3 regions of the Roseovarius sp. A46 genome follow, and region 2 is predicted to be linked to each of the others. Evidence: riboswitches for the same ligand, from Rfam matches in the RefSeq annotation. Region 2 holds a riboswitch; each other region holds the start of a gene.
The links. A riboswitch is a leader RNA that binds a small molecule or an ion and turns the genes downstream of it on or off. The one in region 2 is predicted to bind thiamine pyrophosphate.
Positions count from the first base shown of each region.

Region 1: another riboswitch for thiamine pyrophosphate. It lies ahead of C6W92_RS10485 (ATP-binding cassette domain-containing protein); the one in region 2 lies ahead of thiC (phosphomethylpyrimidine synthase ThiC).
Region 3: another riboswitch for thiamine pyrophosphate. It lies ahead of thiD (bifunctional hydroxymethylpyrimidine kinase/phosphomethylpyrimidine kinase); the one in region 2 lies ahead of thiC (phosphomethylpyrimidine synthase ThiC).

Region 1 covers NZ_PVWS01000017.1:29,490-35,028, forward strand. The annotation lists gene C6W92_RS10465 (hypothetical protein) at 1-1,001, shown strand, start outside; gene C6W92_RS10470 (c-type cytochrome) at 1,194-1,598, shown strand; gene C6W92_RS10475 (diguanylate cyclase) at 1,571-2,839, opposite strand; gene C6W92_RS10480 (heme NO-binding domain-containing protein) at 2,836-3,438, opposite strand; TPP riboswitch at 3,537-3,636, shown strand; gene C6W92_RS10485 (ATP-binding cassette domain-containing protein) at 3,675-4,415, shown strand; gene C6W92_RS10490 (ABC transporter permease) at 4,412-5,155, shown strand; gene C6W92_RS10495 (cytochrome c) at 5,428-5,539, shown strand, end outside.
Region 2 covers NZ_PVWS01000025.1:41,015-46,553, forward strand. The annotation lists gene rpmI (50S ribosomal protein L35) at 1-107, shown strand, start outside; gene rplT (50S ribosomal protein L20) at 122-487, shown strand; gene thiC (phosphomethylpyrimidine synthase ThiC) at 659-2,473, opposite strand; TPP riboswitch at 2,583-2,703, opposite strand; gene C6W92_RS13150 (NAD-dependent epimerase/dehydratase family protein) at 2,839-3,717, shown strand; gene C6W92_RS13155 (TIGR02186 family protein) at 3,738-4,493, opposite strand; gene C6W92_RS13160 (sulfite exporter TauE/SafE family protein) at 4,493-5,410, opposite strand; gene C6W92_RS13165 (GNAT family N-acetyltransferase) at 5,530-5,539, opposite strand, start outside.
Region 3 covers NZ_PVWS01000002.1:9,536-15,074, forward strand. The annotation lists gene C6W92_RS01470 (D-2-hydroxyacid dehydrogenase) at 70-1,041, opposite strand; gene C6W92_RS01475 (MmgE/PrpD family protein) at 1,038-2,405, opposite strand; TPP riboswitch at 2,535-2,639, shown strand; gene thiD (bifunctional hydroxymethylpyrimidine kinase/phosphomethylpyrimidine kinase) at 2,686-3,480, shown strand; gene C6W92_RS01485 (FAD-dependent oxidoreductase) at 3,477-4,463, shown strand; gene thiS (sulfur carrier protein ThiS) at 4,447-4,644, shown strand; gene C6W92_RS01495 (thiazole synthase) at 4,646-5,416, shown strand; gene C6W92_RS01500 (thiamine phosphate synthase) at 5,416-5,539, shown strand, end outside.

The DNA of each region.
Region 1 (5,539 bases), on a different contig from region 2:
CGCCGGGCGGCGAGGCGGCGGCGGGGCTGCTGGCCGAAGGCGCGCGCGCCGATGCGGTGGCCGCCGCCGGGGACGCGGTTCACGACGCGCGCACGCCCGACCCCGCCGGGCTCGACGCGCTCGAACAGGTCCGTGCCGATCATCCCGACAGCTATCCCATCGCACTCGTGATCGCGCTCACGCATATGGATATCGGCCGGGCGTGGCGCATGTGCACCGCGAAAGGCACCGCCACGCCGGACCGAGAGGCACATTTCCTCGACCACTTCCGGCGCGCCGAGGACCTGCTCGGCCCCTTCGACGCCGAGACCCACGACGCCCCCTCGCTGGCGGCGGCGCAATGCGCCCTGCTCGCCGCGCGCCCGGCGCCCCGGCGGCGCGTGGCAGACGATTATGCCCGGCTCATCGCGCTCGACCCGGGCAGCGCGCGGCACCTGCGCGCGCTTGGCGAGGCGCTGCTGCCCTCGCGCTTCGGCACCTTCGCAGAGCTTGAGCTGGAGGCAAGGCGCATGGCCGCGCAAACCGGCGCGCACCACGGGGCGGGGGCTTATACCTGGGTCTGGTTCGACGCGCTCGCGATCGAGCCCGACGGTCTCGGCACCGTCGACGCGGAGTTCTTCGTCGACGGGCTGCACGCCATCGCCGTGCAGGCCCCCGACCAGCACATCATCAACGAGATCGCCGCCTTTTGCGGCCTCACGATGGCCCCGCGCACCGGCGCGGCGCGACTGCCCGCCGCGCAAGAGAGGGCGCGCGCCACGATCCATGCCTGCCTCGACTGGCTGGTCGCGCAGCACCTGCACGAGCTGCACCCGCTGATCTGGTCGCAGGCGTTGATCGGGCCGGGTTCCACCCCGTCGCTGCCACCGCGCCGCGCACTGGTGACCAGGGGGCGGCAGGCGGCGCTGCGGGTGATCGCCGAGCGTTTTGCCGACGAGATCGCCGATGGCTGTGCGCTCGGCTTCTCGAGCGCGGGAATGTATCGGCTTCCCGCGCTCTGATCGGCCCCTCCCTACATCTTGTGGTTGATCACAACCTTACCGTCCTGTTCGTGCACACGCCCCGATGACGGATGCTGACAAGCGCGTGAAGCCCGGGGTTGGCGCATTGCTTGCGCCATCTGCCGTGCCATCTTGGACATGTGGGGAGAAGAAACCGTCCGGAGGCCGCGCGCGATGCAATTTTCTCGAAAGATGATCCTTTTCGCCGCCCTGGGCTTCGCCCTGCCGGCCCATGCCGCCGATCCCGAACGCGGCGAGCGCCTGTTCCGGGCGTGCACCGCCTGTCATTCCGTCATCGACGAGACCGGCTCGGCGCTCGTGCGCGGCGGGCGCACCGGGCCCAATCTCTACGGCGTGATCGGGCGCCATGCGGGTAGCGTGCCGGGCTTTCACTATTCTCCCTCCATGACCGAGGCCGGGCAGCGCGGGCTGCGCTGGAACGAAGCCGATTTCGTGGTCTACGTGCGCGACGCCACCGCCTTCCTGCGCGGCTATCTCGACGACCCTGAAGCGCGCGGCAAGATGGCCTACAGGCTGCGCGACGCGAACAAGGCGCGCGATGTCTGGGCCTACCTGGAACGCATCGCCGCCCCGTGAGCGCCCGCAGCCTGCCAAGCGCCGTCCACGTCCCCCGGGGCCACGCCGTCGCCACCGGACACCGCGTCCACGGCACCCCCGGCCCGCGGTCCGGTATCGGCGTCCTGGCATATCCCGACCTTCCGATCCGCCCCGGCAGAGCGGGCGGTCCCGGCGCACTGGCCACCGTCCGCATCCCCGGCGTCTTGCAACCCTGGCGGCATCGGCTCGCCGCCCGGCGGCGCCGCGTCCTGCGCGATGTGGAGCCTGTGACAGCCGCGCCCGGCAGCCTTTGCCGCGTATAGTGCGCGGTCGGCGGCATCCATGATTTCACCGGGCGCGCGGCCCGGGCCATCACGGCAGAGCGTCGCGCCGATGCTGGCCGAGATACGACAGGTCAGCGTGCCGTCGCTCACCGGCTCCTCCAGCGCCGCGACGAGCCGCCGGGCGACGGTATCGACCGCGCCGGTGGCGTCGATACCGGGCAGCAACAGCACGAACTCGTCGCCGCCCACGCGCGCGATCACGTCGCGGGCGCGCACCACCGACAGCATTCGCCGCGCCGCCACGCGCAGCACGAGGTCGCCCGCCGCATGGCCGTGGGTATCGTTGACCTGCTTGAAGAAATCGAGATCGAGATGCAGCAGCGCGAACGCCCCGCCCTCCTGGACCGCCTGTGCCAGCAGCGCGTCGAAGGCGCGCCGGTTGCGCAATCCCGTGAGCGTATCGGTCAGCGCCTCTTCCTGCGCGGCGCGCCGTGCCCCTTCGAGGCGGCGGTTGAGCCTGCGCGATTCCTCCATCGCCAGGGTCTTGGCCTCGAGCAGGTAAAGCATCTCGGTCGCCAGATCGGTCACCGCGAAATCTGCGCCGCTGAGGCCGAAATCGCGCACCGCGTCGACCACCGAGATGCCGAAGGCGAGGTTGACCACCATCGCGCCCCCGGCTCCGCCCGCATCCTCGGGCGCCAGCAGGCAAAGCTGCCCCTTGAGCGCATAGCGCGGGCGCGACCGCAGCCGCAGGCGCAGCCGCGCCCCGTCTAGCGCGCGCAGCGCGGCAACGTCCTGCACAGCCCGCGGCCGGGTCAGCTCGAACAATTCGAGAAACCGCCGGCCGATCATCTTCTCGGGCGCCACGATCTTGGCCAGCGTCGGCCCGCCGCCGATGACATGGCCGGTCGGGCCGATGACCACGTGCATGGGACAGAACCGGTCAAGCATCGCCACCTGCGCCAAGGCTTGCATCTGCGCAGCCGCGCCGCTCATGGCGCGGCCCGCCCGCTGGCGAGGTCAAAGTCCCGCCCGTCGGCAAAGGCCGCGTCGAGCAGGTGCACCTCGATGATCTCACGCGTGGCGTCGCAGCCGCGATAATCGAGCAGCACCAGCGCCCCGTAATCGTCGGCCATCGCGCGCAGCATGCCCAGCAGAACCGGCCCAAATCGCAGCCCCGCGCCATCTGCGCGCGCCATCTCCACGAGAAACACCCCCGCGCCCTGCATGTAAAGGCTGATGGCGGGCAGGTCGAGCTCGGACATGGCGAGCCGCGCCCGGTCGGGCAGGTCCTCGAGCGATTCGAGGAACTCGGCGAAGTCCACCCCGCCGAAGCGCAACAGCCGCCGGATCGCCTCGGACCGGGGCTGCGCCACGAGATAGGTGCCGAGATCCTCCAGCAGGTCGGCGGACGACCGTGAAAACCGTGCCGCGACCGCCTCGACCAGGCGCGCCGTCACCCCCGGCTCGCACGGCATCAGCGGCTCGAACGCGGACTCGTCGATCCCGAGGCGCGCCATCACCTCTTCCCACACGGGAACGCCGTAGCTGTCCCTGACGAAACACGCGATCGCGCGGTTGATCAGCCCGTTCATGGCCCTCTCCTTGCCGGTGCGCGCAGTCTGGCAACCAGAGTTTAACATTCCCTGAACGCGCGCCGCTTGTCAGCGCACCGGGGGCCTGCTACCACCGCCGCCATCCGTTGGGGTGCCCTGCAAGGGGCTGAGAGGCTGCGCCAACCCATCGAACCTGACCCGGCTCGCACCGGCGGAGGGAACGGAGACGCGCTCAAGCGGCCTGCCCTGTCCCCCGCCCAACCAAAGGACCGGCCATGCAAGCCGCCACGCCGCCCGCACTCCTCATCGACGGCACCGCCACGATCGGCGGCGCGCCGCTCTTCGGTCCGCTTCGGCTCGAGGCGGCGGCGGGGCGGATCACCTGCCTTCTCGGCCCCTCCGGCATCGGCAAGACCACGCTCCTGCGGCTGGTCGCGGGGACCGACGAGGTGACGCGCTTCGACGGGACCATCACCGCCTCCGACGGCGCGCCGGTCACCGGGCGCGTGGCGCTCATGGCGCAGGGGGCCGATCTCTTGCCCTGGCTCGACGTGACCGGCAATGTCACCCTCGGCGCGCGGCTGCGCGGCACCCGCGCCGATCCCGCCCGCACCCGTGACATCCTCGCCCGCACCGGGCTGTCAGAGCACGCGCACAAACGGCCCCACGCCCTCTCCGGCGGGCAGCGGCAGCGCGTTGCGCTCGCGCGCACGCTGATGGAGGACCGCCCCCTCGTGCTGCTCGACGAGCCGTTTTCGGCGCTCGACGCGGGCACCCGCGCGCAGATGCAGGAGCTGGGCGCACGGCACCTCTCGGGGCGCACGGTGCTGCTCGTCACCCATGACCCGGGCGAGGCCGCCCGCCTCGGCCATGCCATCCACATCCTCGGGGCGGACGGGCTCGAGACTGTCGCGCCCCCCGCGGCGCCCGTGCCCCGGCCCGTGGACGATGCCGGGACGCTCGAAGTGCAGGGCCGCCTGCTCGCCCGGCTGCGCGAGCAGGGTGCGGCGGCATGAGCAGGCTCATCCCCATCGCCGCCTCCACCGCGCTGGCGCTCGCGCTGTGGCAGGCGCTTGTCACGCTCACGGGTCTGCCGCCCTTCATCCTGCCGGGGCCGGGCCGCGTGGCCGAGGCGCTGTGGCACAGCCGCGCGCTGATCGCCGGGCACGCGGGCGTCACCATCGCCGAGGTGCTGATCGGGCTGGCGCTGGGGGCGATATTGGGCGGGCTCTCGGCCATCGGCCTCGCCGCCTCGCCGCTCGCACGCGGGCTGATCCGCCCGATGATGGTGTTCTCCCAGGCGATCCCGGTCTTCGCCCTCGCCCCCATCCTGACGCTGTGGCTGGGCTACGGGCTGTGGTCCAAGATCGCCATGGCGCTGCTGATCATCTACTTCCCGGTCACCTCGTCGTTTTTCGACGCGCTGATGCGCACCCCGCAGCCCTGGCTCGACCTCGGGCGCGTGATGGGGGGCTCGCCCGCGCGGTTGATGTGGCATATCCGCGTGCCCGCCGCGCTGCCGGGCTTTGCCTCCGGCCTGCGCCTCGCCGCCGTCTACGCCCCCATCGGGGCGATCATCGGCGAATGGGTGGGGGCCTCCAAGGGGCTTGGCTACCTCATGCTGCTGGCCAATGGCCGCGCCAAGATCGACCTCATGTTCGCCGCCCTCATCGTGCTGGCGGTGTTCACCCTTCTGCTGCACCGCGCCGTGGACGCGGCGTGCCGGAGGTGGCTGGATGGGACGGCGGCGGGCTGATCCCCGGCCCTGTGCGCATCATGGCGAAGCCATGAGGCCGAGGATGTCGAGGGCCCATTTTGCCGGATGCTTCAACTTGCACCCACGGCAGCAATGCGTAGCAAGCTTAGAAACAATCGAACAAGCTGCTTCAGGCGGGAATTAGTAGATTCTTAAAACCTCAACAAATCAAGGTTGATCGGCCAGCAGATTGACTCTGGTCAAGTGTGATCACGACGGAAGCATGTATCCTGAATGTGCGCGGTTTCTTGCACCCCAAGGATGCTCGGAAAATGAAACACTTCAAAAAAATTGGTCTATCAGTCGGCGCTGTGTTTTGGGCAGTTTGCGTGAACGCCCAGCAGCTTGACCCGCATTTTGTATACGAACAGAACTGCGCAGCTT
Region 2 (5,539 bases):
GGATGATCAAGCGCAGCAACAAATTCATCCGCAACGCGCGTGGCACGACCACGCTGAGCAAGGCCGATGAGCAGATCATCAAGCCTATGATGCCGTATTCGCGTTAAGGAGGATTTGAGAGATGTCACGCACCAAAGGTGGGACCGTTACCCACGCTCGCCACAAGAAAGTCACCACCGCGGCCAAAGGCTATTACGGCCGCCGCAAGAATACCTTCAAGGTGGCCGCCCAGGCTGTCGACAAGGCCAACCAGTACGCCACGCGCGACCGCAAGAACCGCAAGCGCAATTTCCGCGCGCTGTGGATCCAGCGGATCAACGCCGCCGTGCGCGCCCAGGACGAATCGCTGACCTATTCGCGCTTCATCAACGGGCTGAGCCTCGCCGGAGTCGAGGTGGATCGCAAGGTGCTCGCCGATCTCGCCGTGCACGAACCGTCGGCCTTCGCCGCCATCGTCGATCAGGCGAAGAAGGCGCTCGCGGCCTGACGCCGGTCGCACGCGAGGGACAGAACAAGCGCCGCCCGGGGATCATCCCCGGGCGGCGTTTTCCGTTTTAAAGCATGTTGCTCAAAAGTGGGAACCGGTTTTGAGCTCCTTGAACATGCGAAATCAAGAAGTTAGAGCGTGTCGCGTGAATGCGAATGAACGCGACACGCTCTAGCCGTCTTCGCCACTGCCGAGCGGCATGTAGAGATCGCCGCCTTCACGGTACCTCTCGGCCATCGCCGCCATGCCCTCTTTCTGCGCCTCGGCACGGATGTCGTGGCTGATCCGCATCGAACAGAATTTCGGCCCGCACATCGAGCAGAAATGCGCCACCTTGTGCGCCTCCTTGGGCAGGGTCTGGTCGTGGAAATCACGCGCCGTTTCGGGATCGAGCGAGAGGTTGAACTGATCCTCCCAGCGGAATTCGAACCGCGCGCGCGAAAGCGCATCATCGCGCCGTTGCGCACCGGGCAGCCCCTTGGCCAGATCGGCGGCATGGGCCGCGATCTTGTAGGTGATAACCCCGGTTTTCACGTCGTCGCGGTCGGGTAGGCCAAGGTGCTCCTTGGGCGTGACGTAGCACAGCATCGCGCAGCCGAACCAGCCGATCATCGCCGCGCCGATGCCGCTGGTGATATGGTCATAGCCTGGCGCAATGTCGGTGGTGAGCGGCCCGAGGGTGTAGAACGGCGCCTCGTCACAGCACTCCAACTGCTTGTCCATGTTCTCCTTGATCTTGTGCATCGCCACATGGCCCGGCCCCTCGATCATCACCTGGCAATCGCGGCCCCAGGCGATTTTCGTGAGTTCGCCAAGCGTCTCCAACTCGGCAAACTGCGCGGCATCGTTGGCATCGGCGATGGAGCCGGGGCGCAGCCCGTCGCCCAGCGAAAAGCTCACGTCGTACTGGCGGCAGATGTCGCAGATATCCTCGAAATGCTCGTAGAGGAAGCTCTCGCGGTGATGGTGCAGGCACCATTTGGCCATGATCGAGCCGCCGCGCGACACGATCCCCGTCACCCGCTCCACCGTCATCGGCACCATGTGCAGGCGCACGCCCGCGTGGATGGTGAAGTAATCCACGCCCTGTTCGGCCTGCTCGATCAGCGTGTCGCGAAACACCTCCCATGTCAGGTCCTCTGCAATACCGTTCACCTTTTCCAGCGCCTGGTAGATCGGCACCGTGCCGATAGGGACGGGGGAATTGCGGATGATCCATTCGCGGGTGTTGTGGATGTTGCGCCCGGTGGAGAGGTCCATCACCGTATCGGCCCCCCAGCGGATCGCCCAGACCAGTTTCTCCACCTCCTCTTCCATCGACGAGGTGACGGCGGAGGTGCCCATGTTGGCGTTGATCTTGACCAGAAAATTGCGGCCGATGATCATCGGCTCAAGCTCGGGGTGGTTGATATTGGCGGGGATGATGGCGCGGCCCGCCGCGATCTCGGACCGGACAAATTCCGGGGTCACATAGTCAGGAATGTTCGCGCCCCAGTCGTTGCCGTCGCGCGCCGCTACGCTCGCCTCGCGCAACTGGTTCTCGCGGATGGCGACGAACTCCATCTCCGGCGTGATGATCCCCGCCCGCGCATAGGCCAGTTGCGTCGGCGCGGCACCCCCCGTGCCGCGCAGGGGCTCCGCCCGCATCGGGAACTCCGGCACCAGCCGGTCACCGGTGACAAAGCCGTTATCCTCCGGCCTCACGCGGCGGCCCGGATACCCCGCCACGTCCCCGCGCGCCATGATCCACTCGCGGCGCAGGGGCGGCAGCCCCCGACCCACGTCGATCGCAGCCTCCGGGTCGGTATAGGCGCCCGAACTGTCATAGACCGGCAGCGGCCCCTCGCCCGCCGTCGGATGGGTGGAAATCTCGCGCATCGGCACGCGGATTTTCGGGTGTAGTGAGCCTGCAACGTAAATCTTGCGCGACGCGGGCAAGGGGCCGGTGGTCACGTTGGGGGACATATCTTGGTTAGGGATGGTCATGCTTGGTGCTCCTCGTTGCACGGTGCCAAAGAGACCAGATGAGCCGTGGCCGGGGAGCATCGGGGCGCAGGTCGCGATCCCGGTTCGGAACCGGCAGACCACCAGCGGTGCGCGCGGTTCCTCAGCTTCCTACGCCAGTATCAACTGGGTCAGGTTCAAAGGGTCGCATCACCGGTGTCACCACCTGTCAGCCTCTCAGTCCCCAAGGCGGGACTCCCCTGCAAGACCGGACGCTAGCCGATCCCCATACCCGGGGCAAGCATCGCCCGGCACGCGTCTCTTGTCGGTGCGCCACGTTGCTTGCTAGACGGGTGGGGGCGAATGCCCGGGCGGGCCCGGCATCAAAGCGAACGGACGGGCCGGGAATGACCGACAAGGCGGACACATCCATCCTTCTCACCGGGGCTTCGGGCCGCGTCGGGCGGATGCTGTGCGCCTGCTGGCCGGAGGTGGCCCCCGACCTCGCGCTTATCCCGCAATACCGCCGCCCCGGCCCGCCGGGCGCGCTGGCATGGGATCCGCTCGACGGGCCGGGCGCGCTCTTCACCCATATCGCAGAGACGGGCCGCCGCCCCGCCGCAATCGTGGCGCTCGCAGGCATAACGCCGGGGCCGGGGCGGGATCTCGGCCTCAACCGCCACATTGCCGAGGCCACGCTCGACGCGGGCCTGCGCGCGGGCGTGACCCGCGTGCTCCTGGCCTCGTCCTCGGCGGTCTACGGCGCGGGCGGCACTACTCCGTTCACCGAGGACACCCCCTGCGCCCCGGTCAACGCCTACGGTGCCGCCAAGCTGGAGATGGAGGCCGCCTGCGCGCCGTGGCGCGCGCGCGGCCTCGACATCTGCGCCCTGCGCATCGGCAACGTGGCGGGGGCGGATGCGCTCTTGCTCAACGTGGCGCGCACCGGGCCGGGCGGCGCGGTGGTGATCGACCGCTTCGCCGATGGCGGCGGGCCGGTGCGCTCCTATATCGGCCCCGCGACGCTCGCCACCGTCCTCGCCACGCTGTGCCGCCATCCCGGGCCACTGCCCGAGGCGCTCAACATCGCCGCGCCGGACCCGGTGGCGATGACGGCGCTGGCACAGGCCGCGGGGGCGCACATCGAGACCCGCCCCGCGCCCCAGGGCGCGCATCAGCGCATCACCCTCGATTGCCGCCGCCTCGCCGCGCTGCACCGGTTCACCCCCGGCGACAGCACACCGGCAGAGATGGTGCGCCAATGGCGCGCGGCGGGTGTCGCCTGAGCGCCCTTCGCCCGCGTGTCTCAGGTGCGCCGCAGCACCCGGAACGCGGCCGACGCAGCCCAGCCCGCGGCGATGGCGATCGCCAGAGACATCAGCCCATAGGCCAGCGGCTGCTGCCGCGACAGGGTAAAGAGCCAACGCTCCAGCCCCACTTTGCGCACGTCGATCACCGTCTCGAACTGCGACACCACGCGCCCCTCGCGGGTGAGGAAAATCCGGGTCTTGTAGGCTCCCTCGGTGAGGTTGGCGGGCAGGCTGATCGCGGTGCGAAACAGCGTCTGCTCGTCGAGGGCAACGGCGTTCTCCAATAGCTGGTAGGCATCCGTGCGCTCGCGGATGCGGATGAGTGCGTCGGTAAACCTCTCGGCATCCTCGGCCATGCTCGCCGCGCCAACCGAGCGGATCGCGCGCGGGATCGAGACCCGGTGGCGCAGGTCTTCGGTCTCGGTCAGTACCTGATCGAGCGACCCGCTCGTGGCAACCGCGTAAAAGGTGGGCGCGGCGTCGAGATCGACAGCGTCGGTATTGACCCAGATGCCGAAGCGGCGCTCCTTGCGCCGGACCTGCACCGGCTGCGACGGCCCGGCCACGGTGATCACCACGCCGAGCGGCACCTCCGAGATCGGTGCCTCGCGCTTGACCGCACCGAAGATGAGGATGTCCGAGCCCTCGAACGTGGCGGTGATCGCCACCCGGTCCCGCGACAGGCCCAGCACCACCTCCTCGGCGCGCAGGGGCAACGTCACCAGACACAGGAGGAGCGCGAGGCGCAGCATCAGTGCCCCCCCGCGCCCGAGGCGATGGAATAGAGCTCCGACGGCATCACCAGCAGGTCAAAGGCCAGCTTGCCGCAGACCACGAGCACCATCACTGCCAGCAGGATACGCAGTTGCTCGGCCTTCATCCGCGTGCCGATCATGGTGCCGAACTGCGCACCGATCACGCCTCCCACGAGCAAGAGCACCGCCAGCGCGATATCAACGGTGAAATTGGTGGTGGCGTGCAGGAGCGTGGTAAAGGCGGTGACGAAGATGATCTGAAACAGCGACGTGCCCACCACCACCTTGGTCGGCATCCCCAGCAGGTAGATCATCGCCGGCACCATGATGAAGCCGCCGCCCACACCCATGATCGCGGCGAGCACACCCACCGCCACCCCGACCAGCAGCGGCGGGATCACCGAGATATAGAGCCCCGAGGTGCGAAACCGCATCTTGAAGGGCAGCCCGTGTACCCATCCGTGCTTCTTGCGCTTCGGGGCAGCCCCCCGGCGGGTATTGCGGATCGCGCGCAGGCTCTCGATGAACATCATCCCGCCGATCACGCCGAGAAAGACGACGTAACACAGCTTCACCAGCAGATCGACCTGACCCAGCGATTTCAGGTAGTTGAACAGCACCACGCCCAGCGCCGCGCCGAAGAGCCCCCCCACGAGCAACACCGTGCCCATCCTCAGATCGACGGTCTTTCGTCGCAGATGCGCCAGCACGCCCGAAAACGACGAGGCGACAATCTGGTTGGCCTCGGTCGCCACGGCGACGGCGGGCGGGATACCGATGAAGAACAGAAGTGGCGTCATCAGGAAACCGCCGCCAACCCCGAACATGCCCGACAGCACGCCCACGATCCCGCCAAGCCCCAACAGCAGGAAGGCGTTGACCGAAACCTCGGCGATGGGGAGATAAATCTGCATGATGATTGTTAGCCCCATGCCGCCACGATATGCAAGGGAGCGGCACGGTTTGGACCCCGGACAGGTGGTAAATTCTTGTTGCCGGAAAGCGTCTTTCGCAAAGCGCGAAGACGCGCGGCTTAACCGAGA
Region 3 (5,539 bases), on a different contig from region 2:
TGCCCGGGGCCTGACTTGGCCGGGCGCCCTTGCCTTGCCCCGCCCCTCGTGGCGGGGCGTTTTTCGGTCTCAATAGCCGCGTTCCGGATCGACAACGTTGAAAAGCGGCTCGCCCCGCCGCCAGTGCCCGAGATTGTCAAGAAACAGCTCGAAGGACCGCATCGCCCAGCCCTCCCAGACCGCCGAGCAATGCGGCGACAGGATCACCCTGTCCAGACCCCAGAGCGGGTGATCGCCGGGCAGCGGCTCGGTCTCGAACACGTCGAGCGCGGCGCCGCGCAAATGCCCCGTGCGCATGGTGTTCACGAGCGCCGCCCCGTCGAGCACGCCGCCGCGCGACACGTCGACGAGGATCGCATCCGGCTTCATCGCCACCAGCGACCGCGCGTTCACAAGGCCCCGCGTCCCGGACACAAGCGGCACCGACAGCACCACGATATCCGCCTTGCCCCACAGATCGGGCAACGCATCGGCGGGATGTACCTCGTCCACGTTCTCCGTCGGTTTCGGTCGGGCACGGGTGCCGATCACGTTGAGGCCGAACGCCTTGGCCCGCGCCGCCACCGCCTGACCGGTATGGCCCAGCCCCACGATCAGGAGGGTCTTGCCCTGAAGCGGCGTCATCAGCCGCGTGCTGTCCCAGTGCCGCGCTGTGCGGTCGGTGGCCATCCCGTCGATGTCGAGCGTGAAATGCAGCACCGACCCGAATACGTATTCGGCGATCATCGGCGCGGCGACCCCGGCGGCGTTGCTGACCGTCACGGCCTGCGCGTCCCACGGCGTCAGATGATCCACCCCGGCTCCGCCCACGGCGATCCAGCGCGGGCCGTGCGCGCCGAGCAACGCCTCGCGCGGATAGTCCGTGCGCCCGTGAAATGCGACGGAATAGACGATATCGGGCCGAAAATCGTCCAGTACCACATCAAGACCGTCATAGCCGTCATGCCCGCGCGCCTCGATCCCCGGCGCAGCCTCGGCCAGCCGTTCAAGCATCGGGGCGGGATCGCTGGTGTGGACGAGGATACGGGGGGCGTTGGTCATGGCCTGTCCGGTTCGGGGTATACGAGCCCGGCAAGCTGCGAGAATTTGGTACCATGGTCAAGCAGCCGCTCGTGCATTTCCCATAGAGCGCCGATCCGCGCCTCCGAGAGCGCACCCCCCGCCATCACCGACAGCTTGGCGCGGATATCGGCCTTGGGCATCGGTGCCTCCGGCCCGCCGCGCGCGTTGCAATCGCCCGAACGGACTACGCGTCCGTCGCGCAGCCGCACGGTCACGTCAGACCAGCGTCCCTCGGGAAAGCGCGCGGAATGGCGCGGCTCCTCGCGCACGGTGATGCCGGCGTGCATTTCCGCCACGCGCGGATCGCGTAACGCGTCCCCGGTTATCTCCGCCGGGCCGAGGCGGCCATGTACGACGTAGGCCGCCAGCGCGAATCCCAGCGAATACTGTGCCTCGCTCGTTGTCTCGGGCATCCCGGGAAAGAGGGCCGCGGATTGCGCGAAGGTGGCGACCTCCAGTGCCTCGATCTCCTCGGGTCTGACGCCCTCTTCCTCGACCAGCACCCGCAGGCATTCCAGCGCGCCATGCGCCCAGCGGCAGATCGGGTAGGGCTTGATATAATTGCGCATCACCGTCCAGTCCCGGCCCAGATCGGCCCAGACAGGCGCCACATTCGCCCCCTCCACGGTGATCGCCGGCACGCCGGTAAAGCCACGTTCAGCCTGTAACAGGGACGAAACGCCGACAAGGGCCCCCATGCCAGAGCCATCATGCAGCATCGTCGGGTTGGCGATCTCGCGCATCATCTGGCTACGCGGCCCGTGATACTCGGCGATGCCGAGCGCGTGGCGCAGCACATCCGCCGTATCCCCCCGCAGATGCGCCCCCAGCGCCGCCACGCCCAGCGCGTTCCACGCGCCGGAGGTGTGATAATCGCTCACCGTGGCATGCAGTGCGACGGCGGCGCGCGCGGCTACCTCGTAGCCCATCGCCAGCGCGGTGAGTGCCTGCCTGCCCGTCAAACCGGGGCGTTGCTCCGCAAAGGCGAAAAGCGCGGGCACCAGCGCGCAGCCGATATGCCCCTTGGTGGCGTTCAGCCCGTCATGCGCATCCAGATTGTCGATCTGTGTGGCCAGCGCCCAGGCTGCCCCCGGTATGGCACAGCGCCGCCCGTCAAAGAGCAGCGTCGCGCGGTGATCCTCGCGCACTGCCCCGTGGAAATCGCAGGCGAAGTCCCGTGCGATCCGCCCCACATCGAGCGATGCCGCCCCTGCCGCAACGCCCAGCGTGTCAACAAGCAGCACCGCCGTTCGTGCCAGCACCTCCTCGGGGACGGGCAACGCCACATTGAGCGCGAAGCGCGCGATGGGCGTGAATTGGTCGATATTGGCGGCATAGGACATGGGCGCATCTCCGAGGGATTGGCCATGCCCCATCCTGACCCCGGGAGCCGGCGGCGTGCGGCCGGTTTGCGACATATCCTGTCCCGCTTTCCCCCCTTGCGAGCGTCCGGTACCACTGTTACCTCTTGGGTAGCTCCGTTGGGGTGCCCGGGATGCACGGGCTGAGAGGCGATGCGCCAACCCATCGAACCTGATCCGGATGATACCGGCGTAGGGAACGGATATCAGCAAGCCCGAGCGCGCCCTGCATCCGTTCCCCGAAAACTTGAGGGAGACGCGCATGGCGGCGACCGCATTGACAATCGCAGGCTCCGACAGCGGTGGCGGCGCGGGGATTCAGGCCGATCTCAAGACATTCTCGGCGCTGGGCGTGTATGGCGCGAGCGTGATCACCGCCGTGACCGCGCAGAACACCTGTGCCGTGACCGATGTGCACCCGGTGCCGAACGCAACCGTGGCGGCGCAGATTGCGGCCGTTCTGGGCGATATCAGGATCGATTGCATCAAGATCGGGATGCTGGGCGATGTCGGGCTGATCGAGACGGTCACCGAGGCGCTAGCGGGCTATGACGGCCCGATCGTGCTCGACCCGGTGATGGTCGCCAAGTCCGGGGCGCGGCTCTTGCCCGAGGCGGCGCGCACAGCGCTGATCGCGCATCTGCTGCCGCGCGCTGACTTGCTGACACCCAACCTGCCCGAGGCGGCGGCGCTGTTGGGCTGTGCCGAGGCCATGAGCGATGCAGACATGCAGGCGCAGGGCACACGGTTATGCGGGATGGGCGCGGGTGCGGTGCTGATGAAGGGCGGTCATGGGCAGGGAGAGACCTGCACCGATTGGCTGATCGCCGATGAGGTGACGCGCCTCGACGCCCCCCGCATCGCTACGCGCAACACCCACGGCACCGGGTGCACCCTCTCTTCGGCCATCGCAGCGGGGCTGGCGCAGGGGCTGACCCTGCGCGAGGCGGTCGCGCGGGCGCATGGCTGGCTGCATCGGGCGATTCTTGCCGCCGACGCGCTGGAAGTCGGGCAAGGCCACGGCCCGGTACATCATTTTCACGAGGTCTGGACATGACCGACGCAATCACCATTCGCGGCGCGGGCATCGTGGGGCTCTGTGTGGCCACTGAACTCATGGCGCGGGGCGTCCACGTTACCCTTCGCGATCCCGCACCGGAACCCGGCGCGCATGGCTGCTCGTGGTGGGCGGGTGGCATGCTTGCGCCCTTCTGCGAGGGGATGACGGCAGAGGAGCCGGTGGTCCGCCTTGGCCAACAGGCCGCCGACTGGTGGGAAGCGCAGGGTGTCGAGGTAATTCGGCGCGGCTCACTCGTTGTCACGCTGCAACGCGACCGGCGCGAGCTGGATCAGTTCGCGCGGCGCACCGCCGGGCATCGGCTGGTGACCGGCGAGGATTTAGCCGCGTTAGAGCCGCATCTGGCCGACCGCCACGACCGCGCGCTCTATTTTCACGATGAGGCGCATATCGATCCGCGGGCCGCGCTCATGCACCTGCGCAAACGGCTACAAGAGGCGGGCGCGCGCTTTGAGCAAGACGCCGCCGCCCCCGATGGCCCGGTGATCGACTGTCGTGGCCTCGCGGCGCAGGACAGCCTGTCTGATCTGCGCGGCGTCAAAGGAGAGATGGTGGTGCTGCGCTCGGCGGATGTGACCCTGAATCGGCCCATCCGCCTTTTGCATCCGCGCTTTCCGCTCTACATCGTGCCGCGCGGCGATGGCGTGTTCATGCTGGGCGCGACGCAGATCGAGAGCGAGGAGCGCTGGCGCGCCTCGGCGCGCTCGGTGATGGAATTGCTCTCGGCCGCCTACGCCCTGCACCCCGCCTTCGGCGAGGCCGAGGTGATGGAGATCGGGGCCGACGCGCGCCCCGCTTTTCCCGACAACCTGCCGCGCATCACGCGCCAGGGGGACGCGATCCATGTCAACGGCCTTTTCCGTCACGGCTTTCTGTTATCGCCGGCCGTGGCGCGGATGGCCGCTGGGCTGGTGATGCGCGAAAATCAGAGACCGGAGTTCTACCATGAAGATCACGGTTAATGGCACGACGCAGGAGAGCGCGGCCACCACCCTCGACACGCTGCTGGATGAGCTGGGCTATGGCGCGGCCAAGGTGGCGACCGCGGTGAACCAGAGCTTCGTTCCGGCAGCGATGAGGCCGGAACACAGACTAGCTGATGGCGATCAGATCGAGATCGTTGCACCGCGACAAGGGGGCTGAGATGCCACGCTACTACGACACCGAGATCACCTCGCGCCTGATGCTCGGTACCGCGCAATACCCCTCGCCCGCCATCCTGGCCGAGGCATTCAAGCGCTCCGGTGCGGGCATCGCCACCGTCTCGGTCCGCCGCGAGGCGGGGGGCGAGCGCGCGGGACAGGCGTTCTGGGACATGATCGGTGATCTGGGCGCGCACGTCCTGCCCAACACCGCCGGCTGCCATTCGGTGCGTGAGGCGGTGACCACGGCGCAGATGGCGCGCGAGCTGTTTGACACCGACTGGATCAAGCTCGAGGTGATCGGTCATGCCGACACCTTGCAGCCGGACCCCTTCGGACTGGTAGAGGCGGCGCGCATCCTGACCGACGAGGGGTTCAAGGTGTTTCCCTATTGCACCGAGGATCTCGTGCTTTGCGAACGGCTGGTCGAGGCCGGGTGCCGGGTGCTGATGCCCTGGGGCGCGCCGATCGGCACCGGGCTGGGGCTCAACAATATCTACGGGTTGCGCAGCTTGCGTGCCCATTTCCCTGACCTGCCGCTGGTGATCGACGCAGGGCTGGGCCTGCCCTCTCAGGCGGCCCACGCGATGGAGCTGGGCTATGACGCGGTGCTGCTCAATACCGCCGTGGCCAAGGCGGGCGATCCGGTGGCGATGGCCGAGGGTTTCGCGCGCGCGCTGGAGGCCGGGCGGCTGGGGTTCGAGGCCGACCCGATGGAGCCGCGCGACATGGCCGCGCCGTCGACGCCGGTGCTGGGGAGGGCGTTCACCTGATGGCCCTGCCGCGCTTTTACCCGATCTTCGATGACGCGGACTGGCTTCGCCGCACCCTGCCGCTCGGTGTGAAGCTCGTGCAGTTGCGCATCAAGGATATGACCGGAGAAATGCTGAAACAGC